DNA from 3 places in the Neobacillus sp. PS2-9 genome. Region 2 is predicted to be linked to each of the others. Evidence: predicted binding sites of a transcription regulator. Region 2 holds the regulator's gene; each other region holds the start of a gene.
The links. Region 2 encodes CtsR, which represses protease genes until heat stress. Its sites were predicted from a motif close to ATGGTCAATAAAGGTCAAACA; they were not measured.

Region 1: RCG25_RS18905 (ATP-dependent Clp protease ATP-binding subunit) is a predicted target of CtsR. The motif match lies at 1,819-1,839, and genes of this name have one in related genera.
Region 3: clpP (ATP-dependent Clp endopeptidase proteolytic subunit ClpP) is a predicted target of CtsR. The motif match lies at 3,393-3,413, and genes of this name have one in related genera.

Annotation. Positions count from the first base shown of each region.
Region 1 covers NZ_CP133269.1:3,758,226-3,768,984, forward strand. The annotation lists gene RCG25_RS18895 (CPBP family intramembrane glutamic endopeptidase) at 20-631, shown strand; gene RCG25_RS18900 (YkvI family membrane protein) at 673-1,722, opposite strand; gene RCG25_RS18905 (ATP-dependent Clp protease ATP-binding subunit) at 1,925-4,075, shown strand; gene RCG25_RS18910 (M3 family oligoendopeptidase) at 4,120-5,814, opposite strand; gene RCG25_RS18915 (MarR family winged helix-turn-helix transcriptional regulator) at 5,908-6,348, opposite strand; gene RCG25_RS18920 (phosphotransferase enzyme family protein) at 6,477-7,457, opposite strand; gene RCG25_RS18925 (MFS transporter) at 7,597-8,835, shown strand; gene RCG25_RS18930 (hemerythrin domain-containing protein) at 8,856-9,380, opposite strand; gene RCG25_RS18935 (hypothetical protein) at 9,604-9,951, shown strand; gene RCG25_RS18940 (ferredoxin family protein) at 10,091-10,375, opposite strand; gene RCG25_RS18945 (FAD-dependent oxidoreductase) at 10,375-10,759, opposite strand, start outside.
Region 2 covers NZ_CP133269.1:5,123,749-5,134,507, reverse strand. The annotation lists tRNA gene RCG25_RS25745 (tRNA-Val) at 1-23, shown strand, start outside; tRNA gene RCG25_RS25740 (tRNA-Thr) at 46-118, shown strand; tRNA gene RCG25_RS25735 (tRNA-Lys) at 263-338, shown strand; tRNA gene RCG25_RS25730 (tRNA-Leu) at 353-437, shown strand; tRNA gene RCG25_RS25725 (tRNA-Gly) at 451-522, shown strand; tRNA gene RCG25_RS25720 (tRNA-Leu) at 531-619, shown strand; tRNA gene RCG25_RS25715 (tRNA-Arg) at 642-715, shown strand; tRNA gene RCG25_RS25710 (tRNA-Pro) at 722-798, shown strand; tRNA gene RCG25_RS25705 (tRNA-Ala) at 809-884, shown strand; rRNA gene RCG25_RS25700 (16S ribosomal RNA) at 1,045-2,581, shown strand; rRNA gene RCG25_RS25695 (23S ribosomal RNA) at 2,790-5,722, shown strand; rRNA gene rrf (5S ribosomal RNA) at 5,803-5,919, shown strand; gene RCG25_RS25685 (CtsR family transcriptional regulator) at 6,162-6,623, shown strand; gene RCG25_RS25680 (protein-arginine kinase activator protein McsA) at 6,649-7,194, shown strand; gene RCG25_RS25675 (protein-arginine kinase McsB) at 7,196-8,266, shown strand; gene clpC (ATP-dependent protease ATP-binding subunit ClpC) at 8,284-10,725, shown strand.
Region 3 covers NZ_CP133269.1:994,619-1,005,377, forward strand. The annotation lists gene rapZ (RNase adapter RapZ) at 1-329, shown strand, start outside; gene RCG25_RS04780 (gluconeogenesis factor YvcK family protein) at 326-1,312, shown strand; gene whiA (DNA-binding protein WhiA) at 1,372-2,322, shown strand; gene RCG25_RS04790 (HPr family phosphocarrier protein) at 2,380-2,637, shown strand; gene clpP (ATP-dependent Clp endopeptidase proteolytic subunit ClpP) at 2,728-3,333, opposite strand; tRNA gene RCG25_RS04800 (tRNA-Arg) at 3,540-3,611, shown strand; gene rpoN (RNA polymerase factor sigma-54) at 3,862-5,184, shown strand; gene RCG25_RS04810 (glutaredoxin family protein) at 5,257-5,514, shown strand; gene RCG25_RS04815 (sugar-binding transcriptional regulator) at 5,649-6,671, shown strand; gene gap (type I glyceraldehyde-3-phosphate dehydrogenase) at 6,720-7,727, shown strand; gene pgk (phosphoglycerate kinase) at 7,876-9,060, shown strand; gene tpiA (triose-phosphate isomerase) at 9,100-9,861, shown strand; gene gpmI (2,3-bisphosphoglycerate-independent phosphoglycerate mutase) at 9,854-10,759, shown strand, end outside.

The DNA.
Region 1 (10,759 bases), 1.4 Mb from region 2:
CTTAAAGGAGATGCCACTAATGAAAAAACACAACCTAGACATACGGCTTATTGTCGGGTTACTTGTTGCCCATATCCTCATCAACTTTTCATTTCATGATAAAGCTATATTTTGGTATATATTTTCTGGCTCTTTACTGGTGTTAATTGCCTATGCTACCCTCCAAGGTGATGTAGACGATGAAGTTCCGTTTATCAAGTATTTCTTTCTTGGTGTAGTAAGTGGATTTGTACTCTATTTGGTTTTTTGGCTGGGCATTCAAGCAATGGCGTTGCTTCACATTCCATTTGAAAATAGCCTAAAAAAATTGTACAAGTTGTATGCACCTTCGTTATTTTGGCAGTACATTGCTTTACTATTAGTTGCTGCACCTGGAGAAGAGCTTTTCTGGCGTGGATTTATTCAGAAAAATTTAATGAAATATTTTCGTCCATTGGTAAGTATTGTAATAGCTGCATTGCTTTATGCTTCTGTACACATCTATTCTGGTTCTTTTTTGTTAGTTTTAGCTGCTTTTCTATCAGGTCTTACCTGGGGATTCCTCTATTACTGGAAAAAAAGCATGCCGCTTATCATTGTTTCACATCTTGTCTTTGACATCATGATTTTTATTATTTTACCGCTTAAATAGTTAATTACAGAAAGTAGAGGCTGACTCTGAAGTCAGCCTCTTTAATTTTTTTCAGCTGGTTTAAAAGGTTTCATCCAAAGTAAAACAAAAAAGGTCATACAAATATACCCGAATAAAGGATATAAATATGATAACAGAGTTCCATAATTCACAAGGCTGATAAGATAGGAAACGATAAAAATAGACGAAACCGATACCATTGTTGGGATGGCCATATATTGTTTCAGCTGTCGATCAAGGCCGAAAACATTCCCAATGACAGAAGTGAAGATCTCGCCGTAAATGACAAGGACAAAAACGCCATGGAGAAAGGGTGCTAAATTCTTCATAATAATGGCCATTGGAATTTCATATAGTTCAAGATCTGGAAGCATAATCAATGTTGAATGACTAGCAATTAAGATAAGAGTTAAGGCCATTCCCCCAAGAATTCCCCCCCATTTAATTGTCCAATCATCTTTTATTTCTGACGCAATCGGTACTAGAACTGCCTGAGCTAAGCCAAGATTCAAGGCTGTATACGAAAACGGTGCCACGACACTTTTCCACCCATCTTCTGCATGGGGTATATATAATAATTGATTTAAAAAATTAGGCATTTGAATGGAATAAGACATCAATATGAGACTAAAACAAATCATCAGTGGAACCACAAAACTATTCACTGCAAAAAGCCCCTTTGTTCCAATTAACATAACAATAATGGATAATGTAATCGTCAGAAACACACCCAGGTTTTTAGCAAGACCTAGCTGCTCTTCAAAAACAGCCCCTGCACCTGCAAGCATTACTGCGCTTACCCCTAGAAGCATAAAAAGCATAAATATGTTAATAACCCTACCCGGCCATTTGCCAAACAAGTACTCATTTAACTCTTGATATGATTTTGCGTTTATTTGTGCAGCTATTCTCATTAACTTAGACCCTAATGCAATAAAGAGATACCCGCTCATTAATATACTAATAAAGCCAAAGAATCCAAACCGTGAAAAAAACTCAACGATTTCCTTTCCTGTGGCGAACCCTGCTCCAATCACTGTTCCAACATAGACTGCCGCAATTTGAAAGGCTGCTGGCCAATTTTTCCTCACATCATCTCCCCCTTATCATCAATATATGAGTTAAGGGACAAACAAAGACGAGCTTTTTTCTGTAATTGGCAACCATTTCTATAAACAAATCACTTGAAAGTCAAAAAAGGTCAGAGTATACTATGCTCATAAAGTCAAAGATAGTCAAAGTCAAACGATGATGTTAAACAACTTATATATATTTTTAGGAGGTTATTTGCTTATGCTTTGTCAAAAATGTAATGTAAACCATGCAAATGTACAGTTAAATATGAATATCAATGGCCAACGTAAGGAAATAAAACTCTGTCAGGAATGCTATTTGAAGGAAAAGCAAACCTTGGGTTCTAGTTTTGGATCACATATGAACTCGTTCCCTAGCTTTCCTTTTGAAAATCTGTTTATGAGTAATCACGTACCACAGGATTCTCAAATCAATGAACCATTTACAGCTCAACAAAAAGCTTCACATGGTGGATTTATCGATCAATTCGGCCGTAATCTAAGCAACATGGCGAAAGCAGGTCTTATAGACCCAGTTATCGGTCGAGAAGATGAAGTGAAACGTGTCATTGAAATTCTCAACAGAAGAAACAAAAACAACCCCGTATTAATCGGTGAACCTGGTGTAGGTAAGACAGCTATTGCTGAAGGTCTTGCCCTTCAGATTGCAGAAGGAGCTGTACCAGGAAAACTAAAGAATAAAGAGGTCTATCTTTTAGATGTTGCCTCCCTTGTTTCCAATACTGGAATTCGTGGGCAGTTTGAAGAACGAATGAAAAAATTGATCACTGAATTACAAGAACGTAATAATATTATTCTTTTTATCGATGAAATTCATTTGCTTGTCGGTGCAGTTTCTGCAGAAGGATCAATGGATGCAGGAAATATTTTGAAACCTGCATTAGCACGTGGGGAATTACAAGTAGTGGGTGCAACAACCCTCAAAGAGTATCGCCAGATTGAAAAGGATTCAGCCCTAGAACGCCGCTTCCAGCCGGTTCATGTTCTTGAACCAACAGCAGAGGCTGCTGTCGAAATTTTAAAAGGAATTCAAAAGAAGTACGAGGATTATCATGAAGTGGTATATTCTGATGAAGCCATCCATGCATGTGTCCAATTGTCACAGCGCTATATCCAAGATCGCTTCCTACCAGATAAGGCCATCGATTTACTTGATGAAGCTGGTTCAAAATTAAATTTAAACTCTGATTATAAAAGTACTGAACAAATTGAGTCCCGCTTAAAAGAGATTGCAGCTGCCAAGGAAGAAGCCCTTAAAAAGGAACTATATGAAGCTGCAGCTAAACTCCGTGATGAAGAGTCACAGCTTGAGAAATCATTAAATACAGATACAAGCTCTGAAAGACCGGTTGTTCAGGTTTCACATATTCAAGAAATTATTGAACAAAAAACAGGGATTCCAGTTGGAAAACTGCAACAAGAAGAACAGTGTAAGATGAAGGATTTAGAAGCAAATTTAAATCATAAAGTCATTGGGCAGGAAAAGGCTGTAAAAAAAGTAGCAAAAGCGATTAGACGCAGTCGTGCTGGCTTAAAGTCAAAAAATCGGCCAATTGGCTCCTTCCTCTTTGTTGGTCCTACTGGTGTCGGAAAAACAGAACTTTCAAAAACACTTGCTGAAGAACTATTCGGTACAAAAGATGCCATGATTCGTCTAGATATGAGCGAATATATGGAGAAACACAGCGTTTCAAAATTAATTGGTTCACCTCCTGGTTATGTTGGTCATGATGAGGCAGGACAGCTTACCGAAAAAGTACGTAGAAATCCTTATAATATTATTTTGTTAGATGAGATTGAAAAGGCACATCCTGATGTTCAACATATGTTTTTACAGATTCTTGAGGATGGCCGTCTTACAGATAGCCAAGGAAGAATTGTAAGCTTTAAGGATACTGTCATCATTATGACAAGTAATGCGGGTGTCGGTCATAAATCAATCCACGTTGGTTTTAGTACAAATGAGGCAGTTGAAGAAGCCACCATTCTTGACTCTTTGGGTAGCTTCTTTAAACCGGAATTCCTAAATCGCTTTGATAATATCATTGAATTTAACGCATTAGACAGTGAAAATATCTTATATATCGTTGATTTAATGATAAAAGAATTACAAGAAACATTATCCGAACAAAATATTGAGTTACACATTACGTCAGAAGCTAAAGAAAAGTTAGCTGAGCTTGGTTACCACCCTGCTTTCGGTGCACGCCCACTCCGCAGGGTCATTCAGGAACAACTCGAAGATACCATTGCTGACTTTATCCTTGAACAGCCAGATGCTAATAAGTTACAAGCCATTTTAGAAGATGGCCAATTAAAAGTCGTTTCTGACATGGTTCTGTTTCAATAAAAAAGTGAAAGAGGTTGACTGAGTCAACCTCTTTCATTTATTTCTTATAGTTTTTTATCCTCAATAGAATTGAGCCAATTCTCAATCTCACCAACTACTGATTCTACACAGCCGTTTTCAAATGGAGAAATGAGGTTTGCTGCTTCCACTAACTTGGTAAATGACATACTTCCACCAAGCTTACATAGATTTACATAATCATTCCAGGCCTCTTCTTGATTTTCTCTTGAACGTTTCCAAAATTGGAAGGCACAAATTTGTGCAAGCGTGTAATCTATATAATAAAATGGAGAATTGTATATATGGCTTTGACGCTGCCAGAAACAGCCGTTTTCTAAGTATTCATTACCATCGTAATCCTTATGTGGTAAGTATTTTTTCTCAATCTCACGCCACTGAAGATTACGTTCCTTTGGTGTTGCGGTTGGATTTTCATATATCCAATGCTGGAATTCATCAACAGATACACCATATGGGAGGAATAATAGGGCTTCACTTAAATGGGAGAACTTATATTTATCTGTATCTTCCTTGAAGAACAGCTCCATCCAAGGCCATGTAAAGAATTCCATACTCATGGAATGAATTTCACATGCTTCATAGGTAGGCCAATAGTACTCTGGAATCTCAAAGTGACGACTAGAATAAACTTGGAAAGCATGCCCAGCTTCATGCGTTAAGACATCAATATCACCTGATGTGCCATTAAAATTAGAAAAAATAAATGGTGCTTTATTATTTTCAATAAATGTACAGTAACCGCCAGCAGCTTTTCCTTTTTTGGCTACTAGATCCATAAGGTTATTGTCTTGCATGAAACGGAAGAATGATCCCGTTTCCTCTGAAAGTTCTTCGTACATTTTCTGTCCGTTTTCAATGATCCATTCAGGACTGCCTTTTGGAACCGCGTTTCCTGTTTTAAAAATAAATCCCTCATCGTAATATTTCAATTGGTCAAGACCAATTCTCTCTTGTTGACGAGCTTTTAGTTTTGTAGCTATTGGAACAATAAAATCCTTCACCTGCTGACGAAAATTCGCTACCATTTCTGCATTGTAGTCTGTTCTCATCATTCGATAATAAGCTAACTCTACAAAGTTATTGTATCCAAGCTTCTGAGCAATCTCGGTTCTTACTTTTACAAGATCATCGAAAATTCGATCAAGCTCTGCCTGATTCTCTGCTAAGAACCCAAACCTTGCCTCATTTGCCCGTTTCCTCATATCTCTATCTGTCGACTCAGTAAATGGTTGTAATTGTGTTAAAGTCCTCTCTTCACCTTCAAAATCAATCTTTGCTGATGCAATTAGCTTTGTGTATTCTGTTGATAAACGATTTTCCTTTTGAAGTAATGGGACAATTTCTGGCTTAAATGTCTTAAGCTGACCTTCTGCAAGAGCAAAAAGCTGCTTGCCCCACTTTTCCTCTAATTCACGGCGAAATGTTGATTCTACCAATGCTTGATAATACTTTGTAGCTAGACCTTCAACCTCAGGCTGAATTTCATCCATATAGTCTTGTTCTTGCTTATAAAACTCATCGTTTGTATCAATGGAATGACGAATATAGCATAAGTTGAACATGGTTCCAATGTCATTTCTAAGTGCATTAATTTCATGCATAGCCTCACTCTGTTCCTCAACTGAAGCTGCACTTTTAAAACGCTCCAGTAACGCATCGAATGTAACAGTTACTTCTTCTAAATTTGGGCGTACATATGTATAGTTTTCAAAGCTCATTAAACATCCCCCTTATCTTGTTTTCTGCATATATTTCTTCGACACTCTACCATCATATTCCTTTTACAAAAAAAATACGACCTTTTGGCCGTATTAAAATTTACCTGCAGGTATACCTAATTTTTTTAATAGATCAATCGCTTCCGACTTTTCCGAATCAGTTAGACTAGACATGAGCTGATCAATTTGATTTGCATGCTCTGGGAAAATGTCTTGAATAAATGCTCTTCCCTCTTCCGTAATTTGAGCATAAGTGACCCTTCGATCCTTTGGACAAGCAATTCTTTTTAACATTCTTTTTTGCTCCAGCTTATCCACTACGTAAGTAATACTCCCGCTAGCTAGCAAAATTTTTCCTCCAATTTGCTGCATGGGCTGGTCTCCCTTATGATAAAGAAGCTCTAAAACAGCAAACTCAGTAGGGTTTAAACCGCTTGCTTGAATCACTTTATTTACATGTTCATTAATCGCTTTATATGCTCGTGAAAGGACAATAAATAACTTTAATGATTTTGCTACTGAATCATGCTCCATAAAAACTCATCCTTTAGATTTGTTTTAAAAATTATCTTGATTTCAAAATTATTATAAAAAAATTTATTACTTATGTCAATTTGCATGTAAATGAAAAACGAGACACAACTTGGTTTCGTCTACATCGTTTATACAATTGTTTCTTTATTGATAATCCTATATTGTATCTCATTAATAAGTTTATTTAACCGCTCATCCCTGTCTTCGGGTGCGATCTTCTTTTGGAAAACTGAATAAAGAGTAATATCTCTTAATTGAAGAAAGAGAGGTAAATGTTCCTCCCATCTCTCCGGTAAGGGATTACATTCCTTATATCCTTCAGTAAAGTGAGTTAGAAATCGATGAGCAAATTCGGTTTTTTCCTGTTTATTCGAATTACGTAGCCCATTAAAAATGGAATAATAAAGCGGAATGGCAATATCTGATGTAAACCAATGGTAGCTGCAATCATCAAAATCAAACACATGGACATTCGTGCCATCATAAAAGAAATTACCGGAATGGATATCTGTATGGATTAAACCAAAGTTATCTTTCGTTTGAGGAAGTTCCCTTAGCTCTTTCATTAGGTCATTAGTATTCTTAATAATTTCCGGTTCGTCTGGAAAATACGCTTTTACATCAATGAGTTCTTCTTCATGCCAAAAAGGGCGTAATTTCAATCCTTTTTTCGGTTTATAATGCTTTGTCACTGCATGCATATGTCCTGTTACTCTACCCCAGGCATAAAATAATTCGTTATTGTATTGATCAGAATTGATTTTAACAGGAAATCCCTCAGCCTTGGTGTATAGACAGGCATAAAAACAGGACCCATCCGCTGCCTCCAAGGATTCTATTAATTGTCCCTTTTTGGAAGGAAATACTTTTGGACAATGAACACCATGTTCGTTCAAGTAATTCATCCAATCTAGCTCTGCTTCTATTTCTCCTAAAGAGCGGTGTGAACTATGGGTAATCCTCAAGACAAATGGTTGGTCATTGCGATACACTTCAAATACATAATTCTCAAAGTCTCCCAATTTCTTTACTCTTAATTCTAATTCAAACCTTGTTAAAAATTGATTTAAAACTTCTTGAGTAAACAATACTTCAACAGACTTTTCCATAAATCCCCCTATGAAACAATTATTCTTTCATTATAGTTTAAAAATTCCAAAATCAGAAATAAATATTTCTTATTTTTGGCTATCGGTAGTAAGATATGGATAGAAAACTATTTGCACTTTTTACAAAGAAGGGATGTCAATGAGTCAGCAAGCTGCTTTACCCGTTAAAACGCCAAAAGCCTCAGAGTCTACCATGTTTAAAATTCTCTTTATCATCGGGCTATGTCATTTATTGAATGATGCGATTCAGGCTGTTATACCAGCTATGTTTCCGATATTAGAGAAGTCGATGGGGTTAAGCTTCACCCAGCTAGGGATCATTGCTTTTTCATTAAATATGGTCTCCTCTGTCATGCAGCCACTAGTCGGGTTCGTAACTGACAAAAAGCCTATGCCATATGCTTTGCCAATAGGACTTACTTTTACTTTAGTTGGAATACTTGGATTAGGATTTGCTTCAAATTTTGCTTGGATTGTCTTAGCTGTTGTCTTCATTGGTCTCGGTTCAGCCGTGTTTCACCCTGAAGGCTCTAGGGTTGCCTATATGGCTGCAGGGAATCGCCGAGGTCTTGCTCAATCCATTTATCAAGTCGGCGGAAATACTGGTCAGGCATTGGCCCCACTTATTACAGCGCTTATTCTAGTCCCACTAGGACAGAGGGGTGCATCTTGGTTTACCATTGTTGCTGCTCTTGCTGTGATTTTATTGATTTATATTGCAGGTTGGTATAATCAGAGACTAAACCAATCTCCTAAAACAGCAAAAGGTAAAAGAACAGGGTTGGATCAAAAAGACGGGTTGTCCAAAGAAGTTAAAAATACAATCGTCTTTATCCTGTTACTTATCTTTGCTAGGACTTGGTACACATCCGGAATGACCAATTTCTATACATTTTATGCAATTAAAGAGTATGGACTTACCATTAAACAGTCTCAGCTTTTCTTATTTGCCTTTCTCGTATCGGGTGCAATTGGGACATTCTTTGGAGGTCCGCTTTCTGACCGTTTTGGAAAGAAACAGATTATTTCCTTTTCCATGCTGGCAACTGTTCCTTTTTCGTTTCTCATTCCTTATGTACCGCCAACAATCGCCTTTATCTTTTTGATTTTTACCGGATTTATTTTAATGACTAGTTTTTCTGTGACAGTTGTCTATGCACAAGAATTAGTTCCTGGAAAGATTGGGACAATGTCTGGTTTAACTGTAGGACTTGCATTTGGTATGGGGGCAATTGGTTCTGTGGGGTTAGGATACCTTGCTGACTGGATTGGTTTACAATCAATGATTACATGGCTGGGGGTACTCCCCTTACTCGGTTTAATCGCTTTTTTACTTCCATCTGATCAGAAGGTGTGGGAATGGAATCAAATAAAGTAAGGATAGGCTAATGCCTATCCTTACTTTATTTCTTGAATTCTTTTGTACAATTCAGCTTTTTCTTCATCTGTTAGCATTCTTTCTGCCATTGGAAATAGTACATTTTCTTCTTTAGAGAAATGCTCGGTTAAGATGAAATAGGCATTCTGGATTAACTCAGCTAACCTTTTCTTTTCTTCAGTAGATGCTTCAGTAACTTCTGCATTTGTTAGAAAAGAACCGATATTGGTTTTCGCTTGATCATGTTCATACTCCATTACCGCAATAGGTCCTGAGGTTGTTCCAATATAGGTTCCCATCATTGGGAAAAGAACGCCTTCTTCTCTTTCTGAATGTGGGTCTAAAGCTGCCTTAAAGGCTTTCACCTGCTCAATTAATTCAATAAAATCTTCTTCAACATTCAACTCTTGGTCAATGTTTTGTGTTAAAGTGTATAGCTTCTCTAATTGTTCTAATAATGGAGGATGTTCACTTTTAAGTTGTTTTAATCCTTCACTTAATTCAGCTTGGGGCATACCGCCAAACCCACTCATGCAACCACTCATTATCATTCACCTCTATTGTAATTTGTGTCCTAAGTATAAAATTAACTATGAATTTATGTAGTGACAGAGGTCACATCTCTAAAAAAGAAGCGGATAGTTGTCGTATTTTTGTCATTTTTATGAAACCGCTTTAATTTTTTTGAAAATTTAACATTTATCACACAAAAATTGTTTGAAAGTTTCATATAATGAAGATAGAACATGAAAGGGAGGTCAAAAATACATGAAAACCCCAAATTACCATGACTTTTATCAAAAGGCATTAATCCCAATCGGTTTTAACGATTTAAAGGCACTAAAGGAATCTGATGCTACCATCCCTAATTCTCCTTATACACATTGGCTTATTGCTGTAGAAGGGGTACAACTCCCACAACCTACCATTTACTATAATTGGAAAGTTAGCATATATCCCGCTGATTGTGACGGTGATTTCAATTGGAGAAAGCCTTATTATTGTTCAGAGAATATGGAGTTCATGGATCATGCAAACCAACTAGCTTCTTCATTCGTTGCTTCAGGCAAGAAAGATGAGCTATCCTCCTCAACCCTACTAGAGAAAATTAGCTAAGCCTCTAACATACCAACCTTCTGCTTTACCTCTTTTTTACCCCCACTTGTGAAAAAACCTACATATAGTGATATTTAATATTTTTACATAAATAAAGTGTTGTTCACGGCAAGCCGCAAACAACACTTTTTCTATTATTCTATGCAAGTCTAAATACTATTCCATGTCCACCCTTTGGATACTCCCATTTGATGTTTTGGTAAGGACAGCCTATACGGCAGCTTCCGCATTCATGACAACCCTCGTAGCCCACCTGCATCCTTGTTCCTTCCCACTTATACACCTCTGCCGGGCAAAATACTGTGCAAATTTTATCGGGACATTGTGTCATACATACATCATGATCAAGTACGGTTAAATGAGACTTCGTGTCACACTTAAAACGGAGAAGATACTGTTTTTCTTCAATATTCTTCGTTGACATTATTTCACCGCCTTCCAAGCACGATAAATATCTTGCAATACTCGAATCGTTCCTCTTTCAGAAGTGACACTCTTCATAATCTGTTTTTGCTTTTCACGTTTTGGTGTTCCATCTACCGTAAAGAATTTGCTCATGGCTTTATTCATCATTGGAACATATTCATTGAAGTATTGTGGATACTTTTCAAATGTATGTGCAGCATCTTTATATTTCTCTAAATCTTTTATGATAAAGCTATCATATAACTTCTCACGATAGAGGTTTAAGCTGGACTCTGAATAGTCGCCTCGATGTTTCGCTTCTATTACCGTTTCAGCCGCTAACATGCCTGAATGCATGGCCATATTCGAACCTTCACGGTGGATGGCATTAACAAGCTGAGCA
Region 2 (10,759 bases):
TTCGATCCCGTCATCCTCCACCATATACTTTTAAACTAAACCTATGCCGGGGTAGCTCAATTGGTAGAGCAACTGACTTGTAATCAGTAGGTTGGGGGTTCAAGTCCTCTCGCCGGCACCTTTTTCGAGCCATTAGCTCAGTTGGTAGAGCAGATTGCGAACTTCTTCGAATCAGCTTCTGCGGGCAATCTGCGAGAAAGAACGTGAGTTCTTTTGAGCATCTGACTTACCACAATTTATTTGTAGGAAATCATCTTAGTATGAGCCATTAGCTCAGTTGGTAGAGCATCTGACTTTTAATCAGAGGGTCGAAGGTTCGAGTCCTTCATGGCTCACCATTTTAAATGAATATGCGGGTGTGGCGGAATTGGCAGACGCACCAGACTTAGGATCTGGCGCCGCAAGGCGTGGGGGTTCGACTCCCTTCACCCGCACCATTTAAATTCATATGCGGAAGTAGTTCAGTGGTAGAACACCACCTTGCCAAGGTGGGGGTCGCGGGTTCGAATCCCGTCTTCCGCTCTCTTGTTGCCGGGGTGGCGGAACTGGCAGACGCACAGGACTTAAAATCCTGCGGTAGGTGACTACCGTACCGGTTCGATTCCGGTCCTCGGCACCATTTAAGTTTATTAAATTCATATGCGCCCTTAGCTCAGCTGGATAGAGTGTTTGACTACGAATCAAAAGGTCGGGAGTTCGAATCTCTCAGGGCGCACTTTAACGGGAAGTAGCTCAGCTTGGTAGAGCACTTGGTTTGGGACCAAGGGGTCGCAGGTTCGAATCCTGTCTTCCCGACCATTAATATTTCGGGGCCTTAGCTCAGCTGGGAGAGCGCCTGCCTTGCACGCAGGAGGTCAGCGGTTCGATCCCGCTAGGCTCCACCAAATAAATTAATGTGTTGACAATATATATATTATTTGATACTATATAAAAGTCGCACATGAGACAATTGTTCTTTGAAAACTAAACAAACAGAACGTCAACAAACAAAAATATTAGTTTCTTATGAAACTAAGCCAACGTAACAAAATGAGCTAATCAACTTTCTTGGAGAGTTTGATCCTGGCTCAGGACGAACGCTGGCGGCGTGCCTAATACATGCAAGTCGAGCGAACCACTTCGGTGGTTAGCGGCGGACGGGTGAGTAACACGTGGGCAACCTGCCTGTAAGACTGGGATAACTTCGGGAAACCGGAGCTAATACCGGATAATCCTTTTCCTCTCATGAGGAAAAGCTGAAAGACGGTTTCGGCTGTCACTTACAGATGGGCCCGCGGCGCATTAGCTAGTTGGTGAGGTAACGGCTCACCAAGGCGACGATGCGTAGCCGACCTGAGAGGGTGATCGGCCACACTGGGACTGAGACACGGCCCAGACTCCTACGGGAGGCAGCAGTAGGGAATCTTCCACAATGGACGAAAGTCTGATGGAGCAACGCCGCGTGAGCGATGAAGGCCTTCGGGTCGTAAAGCTCTGTTGTTAGGGAAGAACAAGTACCGGAGTAACTGCCGGTACCTTGACGGTACCTAACCAGAAAGCCACGGCTAACTACGTGCCAGCAGCCGCGGTAATACGTAGGTGGCAAGCGTTGTCCGGAATTATTGGGCGTAAAGCGCGCGCAGGCGGTCCTTTAAGTCTGATGTGAAAGCCCACGGCTCAACCGTGGAGGGTCATTGGAAACTGGGGACTTGAGTGCAGAAGAGGAAAGCGGAATTCCACGTGTAGCGGTGAAATGCGTAGAGATGTGGAGGAACACCAGTGGCGAAGGCGGCTTTCTGGTCTGTAACTGACGCTGAGGCGCGAAAGCGTGGGGAGCAAACAGGATTAGATACCCTGGTAGTCCACGCCGTAAACGATGAGTGCTAAGTGTTAGGGGGTTTCCGCCCCTTAGTGCTGCAGCTAACGCATTAAGCACTCCGCCTGGGGAGTACGGCCGCAAGGCTGAAACTCAAAGGAATTGACGGGGGCCCGCACAAGCGGTGGAGCATGTGGTTTAATTCGAAGCAACGCGAAGAACCTTACCAGGTCTTGACATCCTCTGACACTCCTAGAGATAGGACGTTCCCCTTCGGGGGACAGAGTGACAGGTGGTGCATGGTTGTCGTCAGCTCGTGTCGTGAGATGTTGGGTTAAGTCCCGCAACGAGCGCAACCCTTGATCTTAGTTGCCAGCATTCAGTTGGGCACTCTAAGGTGACTGCCGGTGACAAACCGGAGGAAGGTGGGGATGACGTCAAATCATCATGCCCCTTATGACCTGGGCTACACACGTGCTACAATGGATGGTACAAAGGGCTGCAAGACCGCGAGGTTTAGCCAATCCCATAAAACCATTCTCAGTTCGGATTGTAGGCTGCAACTCGCCTACATGAAGCCGGAATCGCTAGTAATCGCGGATCAGCATGCCGCGGTGAATACGTTCCCGGGCCTTGTACACACCGCCCGTCACACCACGAGAGTTTGTAACACCCGAAGTCGGTGGGGTAACCGTAAGGAGCCAGCCGCCTAAGGTGGGACAGATGATTGGGGTGAAGTCGTAACAAGGTAGCCGTATCGGAAGGTGCGGCTGGATCACCTCCTTTCTAAGGATATAAGCTGGACGTATGAGCCAGACAAAACATGTTTGTTTGATTGTTTCTTGTTTGTTTAGTTTTGAGAGTGCAATCTCTCAAAGCTTTTTTAATCGTTCTTTGAAAACTAGATAATCGTAATGAAGAAGTCAAGTAAATACATCGAGTAATCGCCATTTTAGTTTTCTCTCTTATTTAATTAAGAGAAACAAACCTTTCAGGTTAAGTTAGAAAGGGCGCACGGTGAATGCCTTGGCACTAGGAGCCGATGAAGGACGGGACTAACACCGATATGCTTCGGGGAGCTGTAAGTAAGCTTTGATCCGGAGATTTCCGAATGGGGGAACCCACTGTTCGTAATGGAACAGTATCTTTACCTGAATACATAGGGTATTGAAGGCATACCCGGGGAACTGAAACATCTAAGTACCCGGAGGAAGAGAAAGCAAACGCGATTCCCTGAGTAGCGGCGAGCGAAACGGGACATAGCCCAAACCAAGAGGCTTGCCTCTTGGGGTTGTAGGACACTCAACATGGAGTTACAAAGGAACGGGGTAGATGAAGCGGCCTGGAAAGGCCCGTCAGAGAAGGTAAAAACCCTGTAGTCGAAACTTCGTTCCCTCCTGAGTGGATCCTGAGTACGGCCGGACACGAGAAATCCGGTCGGAAGCAGGGAGGACCATCTCCCAAGGCTAAATACTCCCTAGTGACCGATAGTGAACCAGTACCGTGAGGGAAAGGTGAAAAGCACCCGGAAGGGGAGTGAAATAGTTCCTGAAACCGTGTGCCTACAAGTAGTTAGAGCCCGTTAATGGGTGATAGCGTGCCTTTTGTAGAATGAACCGGCGAGTTACGATCCCATGCAAGGTTAAGTTGAAGAGACGGAGCCGCAGCGAAAGCGAGTCTGAATAGGGCGATTGAGTATGTGGTCGTAGACCCGAAACCAGGTGATCTACCCATGTCCAGGGTGAAGTCCAGGTAACACTGGATGGAGGCCCGAACCCACGCACGTTGAAAAGTGCGGGGATGAGGTGTGGGTAGCGGAGAAATTCCAATCGAACTTGGAGATAGCTGGTTCTCTCCGAAATAGCTTTAGGGCTAGCCTCACGTAGTTAGAGTCTTGGAGGTAGAGCACTGTTTGGACTAGGGGCCCTCATCGGGTTACCGAATTCAGACAAACTCCGAATGCCAAAGACTTATCCGTGGGAGTCAGACTGCGAGTGATAAGATCCGTAGTCAAAAGGGAAACAGCCCAGACCACCAGCTAAGGTCCCAAAGTTTACGTTAAGTGGAAAAGGATGTGGAGTTGCTTAGACAACCAGGATGTTGGCTTAGAAGCAGCCACCATTTAAAGAGTGCGTAATAGCTCACTGGTCGAGTGACTCTGCGCCGAAAATGTACCGGGGCTAAACGTAACACCGAAGCTGTGGATTGACATCTTAGATGTCAGTGGTAGGAGAGCGTTCTAAGGGCGTTGAAGCTAGACCGTAAGGACTGGTGGAGCGCTTAGAAGTGAGAATGCCGGTATGAGTAGCGAAAGATGAGTGAGAATCTCATCCACCGTATGCCTAAGGTTTCCTGAGGAAGGCTCGTCCGCTCAGGGTTAGTCGGGACCTAAGCCGAGGCCGAAAGGCGTAGGCGATGGACAACAGGTTGATATTCCTGTACCACCTCTTTATCGTTTGAGTGATGGGGGACGCAGGAGGATAGGGTAAGCGCGCTGTTGGATATGCGCGTCTAAGCAGTTAGGCTGGAAAGTAGGAAAATCCGCTTTCCGTGAAGGCTGAGCTGTGATAGCGAGGGAAATTTAGTACCGAAGTTCCTGATTCCACACTGCCAAGAAAAGCCTCTAGCGAGATAAAAGGTGCCCGTACCGCAAACCGACACAGGTAGGCGAGGAGAGAATCCTAAGGTGAGCGAGAGAACTCTCGTTAAGGAACTCGGCAAAATGACCCCGTAACTTCGGGAGAAGGGGTGCTTTTTGAGGTGAATAGCCTCGAAGAGCCGCAGTGAATAGGCCCAGGCGACTGTTTAGCAAAAACACAGGTCTCTGCGAAGCCGCAAGGCGAAGTATAGGGGCTGACGCCTGCCCGGTGCTGGAAGGTTAAGAGGAGGGGTTAGCTCACGCGAAGCTCTGAATCGAAGCCCCAGTAAACGGCGGCCGTAACTATAACGGTCCTAAGGTAGCGAAATTCCTTGTCGGGTAAGTTCCGACCCGCACGAAAGGCGTAACGATCTGGGCACTGTCTCAACGAGAGACTCGGTGAAATTATAGTACCTGTGAAGATGCAGGTTACCCGCGACAGGACGGAAAGACCCCGTGGAGCTTTACTGTAGCCTGATATTGAATTTTGGTACAGCTTGTACAGGATAGGTAGGAGCCTGAGAAGCCGGAGCGCTAGCTTCGGTGGAGGCGTCGGTGGGATACTACCCTGGCTGTATTGAAATTCTAACCCGCACCCCTTATCGGGGTGGGAGACAGTGTCAGGTGGGCAGTTTGACTGGGGCGGTCGCCTCCTAAAGAGTAACGGAGGCGCCCAAAGGTTCCCTCAGAATGGTTGGAAATCATTCGTAGAGTGTAAAGGCACAAGGGAGCTTGACTGCGAGACCTACAAGTCGAGCAGGGACGAAAGTCGGGCTTAGTGATCCGGTGGTTCCGCATGGAAGGGCCATCGCTCAACGGATAAAAGCTACCCCGGGGATAACAGGCTTATCTCCCCAAGAGTCCACATCGACGGGGAGGTTTGGCACCTCGATGTCGGCTCATCGCATCCTGGGGCTGTAGTCGGTCCCAAGGGTTGGGCTGTTCGCCCATTAAAGCGGTACGCGAGCTGGGTTCAGAACGTCGTGAGACAGTTCGGTCCCTATCCGTCGTGGGCGCAGGAAATTTGAGAGGAGCTGTCCTTAGTACGAGAGGACCGGGATGGACGCACCGCTGGTGTACCAGTTGTCTTGCCAAAGGCATCGCTGGGTAGCTATGTGCGGACGGGATAAGTGCTGAAAGCATCTAAGCATGAAGCCCCCCTCAAGATGAGATTTCCCATAGCGTCAAGCTAGTAAGAACCCTGAAAGATGATCAGGTTGATAGGTCAGAGGTGGAAGCGTGGTAACATGTGGAGCTGACTGATACTAATCGTTCGAGGACTTAACCAATTTTTAAAGCGAACTCGTAGTTTACAAACACTTCTTCTGCATTATCTAGTTTTGAGAGAACGATCTCTCTAACAAAATAGTCTGGTAATTATGGCGAGAAGGTCACACCCGTTCCCATACCGAACACGGAAGTTAAGCTTCTCAGCGCCGATGGTAGTTGGGACGAAAGTCCCTGTGAGAGTAGGACGTTGCCAGGCAAAAAAAAAGACAACCTTTGATGGGTTGTCTTTTTTTTGTATATCATTAAAAGATAATATCCCTCAACACCCAAACTATCTAGATTCTAAACCTCCAATCATGAAATTTTTTAAACAATTAAAGGTTTCGCAACCGCGAGATTTGGGGAAAATCATTAGTAGGGAATCGTTGCATCTACATAAAGTTTTCAGTATAATTAAAGTCAAAGATAGTCAAAGTCAGAAAGATAGGGGGTGGGAAGATGAGAAACATCTCCGATATCATTGAAAAATACTTAAAGCAAGTCCTTGAAATGAGTGAGGAAGACCTTGTTGAAATTAAACGAAGTGAAATCGCTGATAAATTTCAATGTGTTCCTTCACAAATTAATTACGTTATAAACACTCGTTTTACCATAGAAAGAGGCTATATTGTCGAAAGCAAGAGAGGTGGGGGTGGATACATCAGAATTATGAAGGTTCAATCCCATGATTTGGCCCACTTAATTGAACAACTGCTCTCACTTATTCAAAAGCACATTAGCCAAACAAGTGCTGAGGATGTCATTTTACGACTGGTTCAGGAAGAGATTATTACGAATCGGGAAGCTAAAATTATGTTAAGTGTAATTGACCGTTCAGTATTATATATTGATCTTCCATACCGAGATGAATTGCGTGCGAGAATGCTAAAAGCTATGTTAACATCATTAAAATATAAATAATTTTTGCTGCTGGAGAGGTGAAAAGATGATTTGCCAAGAATGTAATCAAAGGCCTGCAGCACTTCATTTTACAAAAATCATTAATGGCGAAAAAACAGAAGTGCATCTTTGTGAAAAATGTGCGCAGGAAAAGGGCGAAATGTTTATGATTGGTGGAGAAACAGGATTTGCTTTTAATAACTTATTAGCAGGCCTACTCAATATTGATTCATATCAAAAATCCAATCAAAGCCCTTTCCATCAAGAAGAAATCCTTCAATGCGAACACTGCTCCATGACATTTCCTCAGTTTTTAAAAGTTGGGCGCTTTGGATGTGCGTATTGCTATGACACATTTAAAGAACAGCTAAAACCTGTATTACGAAGGTTGCATAGTGGCAACTGGACACATAACGGTAAAATTCCAAAACGAATTGGCGGCAGTATCTTTCTCCGTAAGCAAATTGATGAATTAAAACATGATTTACGGAACGCCATTTCCCACGAGGAATTTGAGAAAGCGGCGGAGATCCGCGATGAGATTCGCACATTAGAGAAACAATTAAATGGAAGTGAAGAGGGAGGGGAATAACGTGTCGCTTGAACGTTTTCTTAATCAGGCAGTTAGTTCCTGGATGAGCGAAGAGGGACCTGATTCGGATATAGTCCTTAGTTCACGGATTCGCTTAGCCCGAAACTTTGACGCATATAAATTTCCAACACTTTTTTCACATGAAGAAGCAAAAAGAATTATAGAAAATTTGGAGGAAATTTTTCAAAAGACGGATTTACAAAAGTTCGGACAGATGGAACTGTTGAAAGTTGACAGTATGCAGCCTCTACAAAAACGAGTACTAGTAGAAAAGCATTTAATTAGTCCGAATCTGGCGGAGGATTCACCATATGGTGCAGTTCTTTTAACCGAAAATGAAGAAGTTAGTATAATGATAAATGAAGAGGATCATATCCGAATTCAATGCTTGTTTCCAGGCTTGCAACTATCAGAAGCATTGGATGCTGCTAATGAAATAGATGATTGGCTAGAAAGTAATATTCAATATGCGTTTGATGAACAGTATGGCTATTTAACAAGCTGTCCTACCAATGTTGGAACTGGCCTCCGGGCATCCGTGATGATGCATTTGCCAGGGTTAATCCTTACGCAGCAAATTAATCGAATTATCCCAGCAATCAACCAATTAGGGCTGGTTGTACGAGGAATTTATGGTGAGGGAAGTGAAGCTCTAGGTAATATTTTTCAAATCTCTAATCAAATTACTCTTGGAAAATCAGAAGTAGACATCTGCCGTGACTTAAAAGGGGTTGTAAGCCAACTCATCTCACAAGAAAGGTCAGCGAGGGAAGCATTACGGAAAACTTCGAACATACAATTAGAAGACAGAGTCTTTCGCTCGTTGGGGGTTCTAACGAATAGTCGTATTATTGAAACGAAGGAAGCAGCAAGGTGTTTATCTGATGTACGGCTTGGAATAGATATGGGCCTTATTGATAACATGCCTAAAACCATATTAAATGAATTAATGATTTTAACACAGCCAGGTTTTCTCCAGCAATATGCCGGAGGTCCTTTAAGACCTCATGAAAGGGATATTAGGAGAGCAGCTTTAATTAGAGAACGACTTAAAATGGAACAGCAAAAATAGGTGAGGAGGAAGAGAATATGATGTTCGGCCGTTTTACTGAAAGAGCACAAAAGGTTCTTGCATTAGCACAAGAGGAAGCGATTCGTCTTGGACACAACAATATTGGAACAGAACATATTTTGTTAGGCTTAGTTCGAGAAGGTGAAGGAATTGCAGCAAAAGCACTTTATGGTCTTGGATTGGGTTCTGATAAAATTCAGAAGGAAGTAGAAACTTTAATTGGCAAAGGACAAGAAGCTTCTCAAACGATTCACTATACACCTAGAGCGAAAAAGGTCATTGAATTATCGATGGATGAGGCAAGAAAGCTAGGACATTCTTATGTGGGTACAGAGCATATCCTTCTGGGATTGATTCGTGAAGGAGAAGGAGTAGCTGCTCGAGTACTTAATAATTTGGGTGTAAGCTTAAACAAAGCACGTCAGCAGGTTCTTCAATTATTAGGAAGTAATGAATCTGGGGGACATCAGGGCGGAGCATCTGTTAGTGCTAATACACCAACACTCGATAGCCTTGCTCGAGATTTAACCTCCATTGCCCGTGAAGGCAGCCTGGATCCTGTTATTGGCCGGAGTAAAGAAATACAGCGTGTCATTGAAGTTCTTAGCCGCCGGACAAAGAACAATCCAGTATTAATTGGTGAACCAGGAGTGGGTAAAACAGCGATTGCTGAAGGTCTTGCCCAGCAAATTGTAAACAATGAGGTACCTGAAATTCTTCGAGATAAGCGTGTAATGACACTAGACATGGGAACGGTTGTTGCCGGAACCAAATACCGCGGAGAATTTGAAGACCGTTTGAAAAAAGTTATGGATGAAATCCGCCAAGCAGGGAATATCATCTTGTTTATTGATGAGCTCCACACATTAATTGGGGCAGGAGGCGCAGAAGGTGCGATTGATGCATCCAATATTTTAAAGCCATCGCTTGCACGCGGCGAACTTCAGTGTATCGGAGCGACCACGCTTGATGAATATCGAAAGTACATTGAAAAAGATGCTGCACTAGAACGCCGATTCCAGCCGATTCGTGTGGATGAGCCAACTGCTGAAGAATCTGTTCAAATTTTACAAGGCTTGCGTGACCGATATGAGGCTCACCACCGTGTTTCGATTACGGATGAAGCAATTGAAGCAGCAGTTAAGCTTTCTGACCGTTATATTTCCGACCGATTCCTGCCTGATAAGGCGATTGATTTAATCGACGAAGCTGGCTCGAAGGTACGACTCCGTTCCTATACGACACCTCCAAATTTAAAAGAATTAGAGGTCAAGCTCGATGAAGTACGTAAGGAAAAAGATGCGGCAGTACAAAGCCAGGAGTTTGAAAAGGCTGCGTCACTAAGAGATACAGAGCAGCGTCTTCGCGAACAGTTAGAAGAAACGAAGAAGACGTGGAAGGAAAAGCAAGGAAAAGAAAACAATGAAGTAACAGTAGAGGATATTGCAACTGTGGTATCAAGCTGGACGGGAGTACCTGTCTCTAAGCTTGCAGAAACAGAAACAGCTAAGTTACTTAATTTAGAGGAATTACTGCATTCCCGTGTCATTGGCCAAGAGGAAGCAGTCATTGCTGTTTCAAAAGCGGTACGTCGTGCTAGAGCCGGATTAAAAGATCCAAAGCGCCCTATTGGTTCCTTTGTTTTCCTTGGACCTACTGGAGTGGGTAAAACGGAATTGGCGCGTGCCCTTGCTGAGGCGATGTTTGGTGACGAGGATGCGATGATTCGGATCGATATGTCTGAATATATGGAGAAGCACTCTACCTCTAGACTTGTAGGTTCCCCTCCAGGATATGTCGGCTATGAGGAAGGCGGTCAATTAACGGAAAAGGTCCGCCGGAAACCATACTCTGTTATTCTGCTTGATGAGATTGAAAAGGCACATCCAGATGTGTTTAATATTCTCCTTCAAGTCCTTGAAGATGGCCGTTTAACAGATTCAAAAGGAAGAACAGTGGATTTCAGAAATACAGTTCTCATTATGACATCCAACGTTGGTGCGGAAGCCCTGAAGCGAAACAAGTATGTGGGCTTTAATATCCAGGATGGCGAGCATGATTACAAAGACATGAAGGGGAAAGTAATGGAAGAGCTAAAGAAAGCCTTCCGTCCTGAATTCTTGAACCGGATTGATGAAATCATTGTTTTCCATGCGTTAGAGAAGAAGCATTTGGATGAGATCGTTACATTGCTATCTGATCAATTAATTAAGCGTCTAAATGAACAAAATATTTCATTAGAATTAACAGCTGCCGCAAGGGGGAAAATTTCCCAAGAAGGGTATGACCCAGAATATGGTGCAAGACCGTTACGCAGAGCGATTCAAAAGCATATTGAAGACCGTCTTTCTGAAGAGCTGTTAAAAGGCACCTTATTAACAGGTCAGCATGCTATAATTGATGTAGTTGATGGTGAGTTTGTCGTAAGAATGGCTGAAAAAACTAGTTTAGTAAAATAGACCATTTCCATCACTGAATCATTTAGTTTGATAT
Region 3 (10,759 bases), 1.1 Mb from region 2:
ATCTTGTTTTTGATGTGCGCTTCTTACCGAATCCACACTATATCGAGCATATGAGGCCAAAAACAGGGCTGGACGATGAGGTTTCTAGCTATGTTTTAAAATGGAACGAAACGCATAAATTCTTAGAAAAAGTCACTGACTTACTCACCTTCATGCTTCCGCATTATAAAAGGGAGGGTAAAGCACAACTGGTGATTGCCATCGGCTGTACAGGTGGGCAGCATCGTTCGGTTGCGCTAGCTGAATATATTGGTGAATTTTTCAAAAATGATTATAAGACGATAGTTTCCCACCGTGACATTGAGAGGAGAAAGGATAAAACAACATGAGTAATTACGGACAGCCTCGAATTGTCGTTATTGGCGGAGGAACAGGATTACCAGTTTTGCTGCGAGGGTTAAAACAGTATCCTGTGGACATTACCGCCATAGTGACAGTCGCGGATGACGGAGGCAGCTCAGGACGCTTGCGCGATGACCTCCATATCCCTCCTCCAGGAGATATTCGCAATGTGCTGGCATCATTATCTGATGTAGAACCTCTTGTGGAGGAAATGTTTCAACATCGGTTTAAAACGTCAAATGAACTTTCCGGCCATTCATTAGGAAATTTAATCTTAGCTGCGATGACTTCGATTACCGGAAATTTTGTTCACGCCATTCAAGAGATGAGTAAGATTCTAAATGTACGTGGGAAGGTGCTGCCTGCCGCCAACCAAAGCGTGGTTTTGCATGCGGAGATGGAGGACGGGGCGATTGTTTCGGGCGAATCGAAAATTCCTTATTCCGGCAAGAAAATTAAGAGAGTCTTTTTAACATCTAAAAAAAATATCCGCCCATTACCTGAAACGATTCAAGCCATTCGTCAGGCGGACTTAATTATTATTGGTCCTGGAAGCCTGTATACCAGTATTCTGCCTAACTTGTTGGTTCCACGTTTAGGGGATGAAGTATGTCGTTCCCGTGCAAAAAAAGTGTATATCTGTAATCTAATGACACAGGCAGGGGAAACACACGGTTATACAGCGAGCGATCATGTAAAGGCAATTTATGATCATATGAGCTGTGCGTTTATGAATACCATTTTAGTTAACAATGAAGAAGTGCCAAAGGATATTCAGCTTCGTTACAATGAAGAATTGGCGAACCCTGTGGAATATGATTTGCCTAGGCTTTATGAGCTGGGTCTTGAAGTGGTGCATGCAGATATTGCCTACCAAGAGAATGGTGCGTTAAGACATGATCCAAAAAAGGTAGCAAAAATTTTATATAATTTGTTATTAGATGAAACCAAAAAGCGTTATGAAGCGTAAATACTTGTAGGTTAAAAGTTAAGAAACAAGATCATTATTAGGTTTTAGGGGGTGAGGGGATGTCTTTCGCTTCGGAGACGAAAAAAGAATTAACTAACCTGGAAGTGAAAACATGCTGCATTCAATCTGAGCTATCAGCATTGATCCGCATGAACGGTTCCCTTTCCTTTTCAAATAGGAAGTTAGTTGTTGATATTCAAACCGAAAATGCTGCAATTGCTAGAAGGATTTATACCTTATTAAAAAAGAGCTACCAAATACAGGTGGAGCTGCTTGTTCGAAAGAAAATGAGGCTAAAAAAGAACAATGTGTATATTGTGCGCCTGTCAGAACAGGCGAGGGAAATTCTCGAAGATACCAAAATACTCGGGGAAGGATTTACCATTATTCATGATATTTCGCCGGACCTCATAAAGAAGAAGTGCTGTAAGCGTTCTTATTTACGCGGCGCATTTCTGGCAGGTGGGTCGGTCAATAACCCAGAAACATCTTCTTATCATTTGGAAATTTTTTCACTTTATAAAGAGCACAACGACTCTTTATGTGAATTGATGAATATATTTGGTCTTAACAGCAAAACGCTTGAGCGTAAAAAAGGCTATATTACGTATTTAAAAGAGGCGGAGAAAATTACCGAGTTTTTAAATATTATTGGTGCTCATAATGCCTTGCTGCGCTTTGAAGATGTAAGAATCGTAAGAGATATGCGGAATTCGGTCAATCGCCTTGTTAACTGTGAAACTGCCAATCTGAATAAAACGATTGGTGCCTCTATCAGGCAGGTGGAGAATATCCGCTTCATTAATCAAACAGTCGGTCTTCAAATTCTACCCGATAAACTAAGGGAAATTGCGGAGCTCCGTATGCAATATACGGATGTAACTTTGAAGGAATTGGGAGAAATGGTGTCTGGTGGGACCATCAGTAAATCAGGCATTAATCATCGCCTAAGAAAGATTGATGAAATTGCCGAAAAGCTACGGATGGGAGAAATCGCTTCAAGGGATTAGTAACTGGTTGAAATTGTTTTATGAATATAGAGAATGGACACGAGGAGGAAATGCGCGATGTTGGCAAAAGAAGTAGAAGTTAAATTGAAGACTGGTCTTCAAGCACGACCAGCTGCACTTTTTGTGCAAGAAGCAAACCGTTTCTCAGCAGATATTTTTCTAGAGAAAGATGGTAAGAAAGTTAACGCCAAGAGTATTATGGGATTAATGAGCCTTGCTGTTGGCTCAGGCGTCGTGATTAATATTATTGCAGATGGCGACGATGAAGAAAATGCGATCCACTCTTTAACTGATTTTATTCAAAAAGAACAATAAATTAAAAAGGGTTCGACTCTCGAATAGGAGTCTGAACCCTTTTTTATTACAAATAAAAAAGCAACCGGCGTTCGCCGATTGCTTGAGTAATTATTTCTTTTCTGCAGAATCAGTAGGCTTACGAGAAATGATGCTGTCGATTAGACCGTATTCTTTTGCTCTTTCAGCAGTCATGAAGTTATCGCGGTCTGTATCTTTTTGAATCACTTCAAGAGGTTGACCAGTGCGCTCTGCTAAAATGCCATTTAATTTTTCACGAAGGAAAAGAATTCGCTTAGCTGCGATTTCAATTTCAGTTGCCTGACCTTGAGCACCGCCAAGTGGCTGGTGAATCATAACTTCAGCATTTGGAAGGGCAAAACGCTTACCCTTTGCACCTGCAGCAAGAAGGAATGCACCCATAGAGGCAGCCATACCGATACATACTGTTGAAACATCTGCTTTAATATATTGCATGGTGTCATAAATAGCCATTCCGGATGTGATGCTTCCGCCTGGGCTGTTGATATAAAGAGTAATATCCTTTTCAGGATTTTCAGCTTCAAGGAATAATAATTGGGCAACAATGCTGTTAGCTACATGATCATCGATCGCGCTTCCAAGCATAATAATCCGGTCTTTTAGTAGGCGGGAGTAAATGTCATATGCTCTTTCGCCACGGTTTGTTTGTTCAATTACTGTAGGGATTAAATTCATGTTTCTTCCTCCTTTTGAATAGAAAGGTAAAAATATTATGTATTGTTATCATACACTGGATGGTCAATAAAGGTCAAACGGTTTGACTTAAATTTGTTCGACAGCTTTCCCTAATTCATCATACCCACTTCACATATTTTTAAACCCAATCCCTACTTGCAAATTGCATTGTAATGGCATATAATATGTAAGTCGTTAATATTTATGCCCTCGTGGTGCAACGGATAGCACGTAAGATTCCGGTTCTTGAGATGTGGGTTCGATTCCTGCCGAGGGCGTCATCAAATACCTCTGTTCTTTATTAAAGAGCAGAGGTATTTTTTTGTGAATTCATTCCAATATATGGCTAATAACACAAAACACATTAAAAACGGCACAAAACCCATTGAAAATTGCACAAAACACCCCGAAATCTGCACAAAACCCACCCAATTCGGCACAAAACCACCAAACATACCCCTCTTTCTAATATTTCCAATACACCAATATCCCTCTATCGTGTAAAATAGGTACCATGGGGGGATCGGAATGAACTTGAAAGCGGGTTTATGGCAGCAGCAAACGTTAAAATTGGCAATGACACAGGAATTATCTCAGGCAATTGCCTTACTACAGTATTCGGCTCAGGAGCTTACTGCCTTTTTAGAAGATAAAGTACTTGAAAACCCCTTGATGCAACTCGAAAGTAGCACGGTCAAGCCAATGAATCCCCTGATTGATCGCAATCGACGGAAACATCAAAAAGAGGAAAAGAATTGGATTGAGCAAATTGCCGAAAAACCATTTTCTCTTGAAGAACACTTACTCTCTCAATTAAAAATAACCAACCTTTCAACAGATCAACTAAAAGTGATACGACATCTCATTCTACATTTAGATGAAAACGGTTACTTTACGGGTCACCTAAATGAAATTGCAGAAAGCTTACTTGTAGATGAGGAACTAGTAGAAGAATGTCTCGCAGTCATTCAAACATTGGAACCGGCAGGAATTGGTGCAAGAAACCTGCAAGAGTGTCTGTTGATGCAACTATATTATCAAAATCCAAATAACGAACTGGCCCAAACCATCATTACAAACCATTTTGTCCCTTTCGCTGAAAAGAAATGGAGACAAATTTCTAAGGAGCTTCAGGTATCACTAAAGGAGATTCAAGATCTATTCGATCAGGTTCAGCTCCTTAATCCAAAACCAGGGGCTTTTCTAAGAGAAGAAACATCATCATATATTATTCCAGATGCCATTGTGGAACGAACGACAGATGGCCTTGAGGTGCGTATGTTTGATGACTCTCTTCCGAGGATTAGCTTTAACGAATCTTATTTCAAAAAATTTAAAGATCAGGATCAGCAGGTCAGCAAATTTCTCCACGATAAGGTTCAGGATTATCAGTGGATTTTAAAGGCCATTGAACAACGAAGAGAGACACTAACAAGAGTCATCGCGAAAATCGTTGAAAAACAAACCGTATGCCTACTTAAAGGGATGAAATATTTAGAACCGATGACCATGAAGGAAATTGCCACCGAGCTTGATATTCATGAATCGACCGTTAGTCGGGCAGTAAGGGAAAAATATATCCAAACTCCGTTAGGGACATTTTCCTTAAAATCCTTTTTTACAAGTACCATACAAACTGTTGCAGATGATGAAAGCACTTCATCAACACAGGTGAAGAATGAGATTAGTAATTTAATAGAACAAGAGAATAAAGAAAAGCCACTTTCTGACCAAGATATTGTTGGTCTTTTAAAGGAGAACAATGGAATCGTGGTATCCAGACGGACCATTGCTAAGTATCGCGAACAATTAGGGATTCAATCTTCCTCAAAAAGAAAAAGGTTTAAGTAATATAGTGGATTTCAGCTTTAAACATTGGTATTTTTATAAGGCTAGAACGACAAGATGGAAAGGAATCGACTAATGTCACAAACTACGATTACCCTATATACAAGAAAAAGCTGTCCATTATGTGATAAAGCGAAGGACACTCTCCTTGAATTAAAAGAGGAATGGAATTTTCACCTCGAAGAAATTGATATTGAAACAAGTGATGAATTAACAGAACGATATGGACTGATGATTCCAGTGGTTCTCATTGACGGAGTAGAGGCAGGATATGGCTTCGTTAACAAATTTGACATAAGAAATCGTTTACATGAAAAAAAGGCAATTTTATAAGTTGAAATAGGTTTTCACTCCTGTTACAATGAAAAACGTAGTAGGGGTGATTTTTTTTAGAGTAGGTGGGACACAATATGTCTATGGTGGACATTTAACGACCAACTACATAGAATAAAAGGAGCATGAACATCATGCAGTCATTTATCGATATCCAAAAAAAATTAGTACCCGATCTTCTTCAAGTCCTGCAGAAACGTTATTCTATCCTACGATACATAGGTTTTATGCAGCCAGTAGGTAGAAGAAGTTTAGCCGTTAGCTTAGAATTAACCGAACGAGTCCTTCGTGGTGAAGTTGAATTCCTGAAAGAGCAAAATCTTATTTTTACAAACAATGTGGGAATGAGTTTAACTTCTGAAGGGAAAAATTTACTAGAAGACTTAGAAGGTTTGATGCGTGAGTTAAAGGGTATTGATGTAATGGAATTGGAATTAAAGCACCGGCTTGGCATCAAGAAGGTCATTATCGTCCCTGGCGATAGTGATGAGTCACCGATGGTCAAAGGAGAGCTTGGCAAAGCAAGTGCGATTTGCATGAAAAAGCTTCTAAGCGGGAAAAATATCATCGCTGTTACTGGCGGTTCAACCATGGCTGCTGTTGCAGAAAGATTAACACCTGATTTTTCTAAGAAGGAATTGCTATTTGTCCCTGCTCGAGGCGGAGTTGGTGAAGATGTCCATAACCAGGCGAACACCATTTGCTCGAATATGGCAAAAAATACCGATTCTAAACATCGTGTATTCTATGTTCCCGATCAGGTCAGTTCAGAAATTTATGAATCCCTCATTAAAGAACCTGATATTCATGATGTATTGCATTTGATTAAATCAGCAAGCATGGTTCTTCATGGAATTGGGGATGCTATCACAATGGCTGAACGACGGAAAACCAACCCGGATATTAAGAAAAAGCTTGAAGATGGGAAGGCAGTCGGGGAAGCATTTGGTTATTATTTTAACGAAGAAGGCGAGATTGTCCACAAGGTATTTACGATTGGACTTCAGCTGGAAGACCTTGCAGAGATCCCACATGTGATTGCAGTTGCAGGCGGGGCCTCAAAGGCAAAAGCCATTAAGGCGTATTTTAAACAAGCACCAGCCTCGACGATACTTATTACCGATGAAGGTGTGGCTAAACGGTTGTTGAAAGGGTAATTCCTTTTAAAAAATATATCTTTTCCCATATAAAAGGAGGAAATTAACATGGCAGTAAAAGTTGGTATTAATGGATTTGGACGTATTGGTCGTAACGTATTCCGTGCGGCATTAAACAATAGCAATGTAGAAATCGTTGCAATCAATGACTTAACTGATGCAAACATGCTTGCGCATCTTTTAAAATATGATACAGTTCACGGAACTCTTCAAGAAGATGTAACTGTTGACGGTGAATACTTAGTAGTTGGCGGACACAAAGTAAAAGTTATCGCTGAGCGCGACCCTGCACAACTTGGTTGGGGAGACCTTGGTGTTGATGTAGTAGTTGAATCTACTGGCCGTTTCACAAAGCGTGAAGATGCAGCGAAGCACCTTGAAGCAGGCGCTAAAAAAGTTATCATCTCTGCACCAGCATCTAACGAAGATATCACAATCGTTATGGGTGTTAACGAAGACAAGTACGATGCAGATAACCACCACGTATTATCAAACGCATCTTGTACTACAAACTGCTTAGCTCCATTTGCTAAAGTATTAAACGATACTTTCGGAATCAAGCGCGGTATGATGACAACTATTCACTCTTATACAAATGACCAACAAATCCTTGACTTGCCACACAAGGACTACCGTCGTGCTCGTGCAGCAGCTGAAAACATGATCCCAACTTCAACTGGTGCTGCAAAAGCCGTTTCTCTTGTATTACCAGAACTTAAGGGTAAATTGAATGGTATGGCAATGCGCGTTCCAACTCCAAACGTGTCAATCGTTGACTTGGTTATGGAATTAGATAAAGAAGTAACGGCTGAAGAAATTAATGCTTCATTAAAAGAAGCTGCAGAAGGCCCATTAAAAGGAATTTTAGCTTACAGTGATCTTCCATTAGTTTCAACTGACTACAACGGAAGCACTGCTTCATCTACAATCGATGCATTATCAACTATGGTTCTTGAAGGAAACATGGTGAAAGTATTATCTTGGTACGATAACGAAGTTGGTTACTCTAACCGCGTTGTTGACCTTTGTGATTATATCGCAGCAAAAGGACTTTAATTTTTAACTTGGATATGATTGGCATTCCAGTCATAAACAAATTATAATGTTAAATGGTATTCCAAAGGGGAGCGGGGAGGATTCCCCCTCCTTTTTTTATGAAATTTAAAGCATTTAATATGCGCCCACACTAAAGGAGGTCCTTTACATGAACAAAAAAACATTAAAAGATGTGGATGTTAAAGGTAAACGTGTTTTTTGCCGAGTAGATTTTAACGTCCCAATGCAGGATGGAAAAATTACAGACGAAACACGTATTCGTGCAGCATTGCCAACGATCCAGTACTTAATCGAGCAGGGAGCAAAAGTGATTTTGGCAAGCCATTTCGGTCGACCAAAGGGAAAAGTGGTCGAAGAAATGCGCTTAACTCCAGTCGGTCTTAGACTATCAGAACTTCTTGGTAAAGACGTGAAAAAAGCAGATGAAGCCTATGGCGATTCTGTTAAAGCGTTAATAGACACAATGGCAGAGGGCGATGTTCTATTACTAGAAAACGTACGCTTCTACCCTGGTGAAGAAAAGAATGACCCTGAGTTGGCAAAAGCATTTGCGGAGCTTGCTGATGTTTATGTGAACGACGCCTTTGGTGCGGCACACCGTGCGCATGCTTCAACAGAAGGAATTGCTCATAACCTCCCAGCAGTTTCAGGCTTCTTAATGGAAAAAGAACTTGATGTACTTGGTAAAGCACTTTCTAATCCTGAGCGTCCATTTACAGCGATTATTGGTGGGGCAAAGGTTAAGGACAAGATCGGTGTAATTGAAAATCTATTAGAATTAGTCGACAACCTTATCATCGGTGGTGGACTTGCTTATACATTTGTGAAGGCACAAGGCCATGAAGTTGGAAAGTCTCTTCTTGAAGAAGACAAGATTGACCTAGCTAAATCATTCATGGAAAAAGCAAAACAAAAAGGTGTTAACTTCTATATGCCGGTCGATGCGCTAGTAGCTGATGATTTCTCTGCTGATGCTAATTCAAAAGTGGTAGCAATTGAAGAAATTCCTGCAGATTGGGAAGCTCTTGATATTGGACCAAAAACAAGAGAGATTTACGCTGATGTAATTAAGAAATCAAAACTTGTCATTTGGAATGGACCGATGGGTGTATTTGAAATTGATAAATTTGCTGGCGGTACGAAGGCCGTTGCAGAAGCACTTGCCGAAGCAGAAGGTACATATTCAGTAATTGGCGGTGGAGATTCAGCAGCTGCAGTTGAGAAGTTCGACTTAGCAGATAAAATGAGCCACATTTCTACAGGCGGTGGCGCTTCCCTTGAGTTTATGGAAGGCAAAGCATTGCCAGGCGTCGTTGCGTTAAACGATAAATAATCTTGCTCATTTATACAACTATGAAAGGATGTGCTTTTAATGCGTAAACCAATCATTGCAGGTAACTGGAAGATGAACAAAACCCTTTCTGAAGCAAGAAGCTTTGCGGAAGAAGTGAAAGGTCTTGTACCTGCTGCAGATAGAATCGATTCTATTATTTGTGCACCTGCTTTATTTTTACAAAACCTTGTAGAAGTAACAGAAGGTAGCGATGTGAAAATTGGTGCTCAGAACATGCACTTTGAAGAAAACGGAGCGTTTACAGGCGAAATTAGCCCAAAAGCACTTGCAGATCTTGGTGTGAACTATGTCATCATCGGCCACTCTGAACGCCGTGAAATGTTCAACGAAACTGATGAAACAGTGAACAAAAAAGCGCTAGCAGCGTTTAAATACAACTTAACTCCAATCATTTGCTGTGGAGAAACGCTAGAACAGCGTGAAAATGGTGAAACCAACCAATTAGTTGGTGACCAAGTGAAGAAGGCATTAGCAGGTTTAACTGATGAGCAAGTGAAGCAATCAGTGATCGCATACGAACCAATTTGGGCGATCGGAACTGGTAAGTCTTCAACTTCTAAGGATGCCAACGATGTTTGCGCGCATATCCGTCAAGTGGTGTCACAGCAATTCTCTCAAGATGTCGCAGACGCTGTAAGAATTCAGTACGGCGGCAGTGTGAAACCGGAAAACATTAAAGAATATATGGCACAGACTGATATTGATGGTGCATTAGTAGGCGGAGCAAGCCTTGAAGCACAATCATTTTTACAGTTACTGGAGGCAGGAAGTTATGAGTAAATCTCCAGTTGCTCTGATTATCCTTGATGGTTTTGGATGCAGAGGAGAACAAAAAGGTAATGCGGTTGCACACGCGAAAAAGCCTAACTTTGACCGCTTCTGGAGCAACTATCCACATTCTCATTTAACGGCATCTGGGGAGGCAGTCGGCCTACCAGAAGGACAAATGGGGAACTCTGAAGTAGGACACTTGAATATCGGTGCAGGACGTATCGTGTACCAAAGCTTAACACGTGTCAACATTGCTATCCGTGAAGGTGAATTTGAAAAAAATGAAACGTTCACAGGTGCGATGGAACACGTGAAAAAGAATGGCACGGCTCTACACTTATTTGGCTTACTATCAGATGGTGGTGTTCATAGCCATATTCAACATATGTTTGCTTTATTGAAGCTAGCTAAAGAAGAAGGCGTTGAAAAAGTATATATCCATGCTTTCCTTGATGGCCGTGATGTGGGACCAAAAACAGCTGAAAAATATATTCAGCAAACTTTGGATAAAATGAAGGAGTATGGCGTGGGCGAATTCGCAACCATTTCAGGCCGGTACTATTCAATGGACCGTGACAAGCGCTGGGAGCGTGTAGAAAAGTCTTATCGTTCTATGGTGTATGGAGAAGGTCCAGCCTACACAAACCCAATGGATGTTGTAAAGGATTCCTATGAACATGGGATCTTTGATGAATTCGTAATCCCGTCCGTGATTACAAAGGAAGATGGACAGCCAGTTGCAACGATTCAGGACAATGATGCGGTTATTTTCTATAACTTCCGTCCGGACCGTGCGATTCAGATTTCCAATACATTTACGAACGCTGATTTCCGTGCTTTTGACCGCGGACCAAAGCATCCAAAGGATTTGTTCTTTGTCTGCTTAACACACTTCAGTGAATCTGTT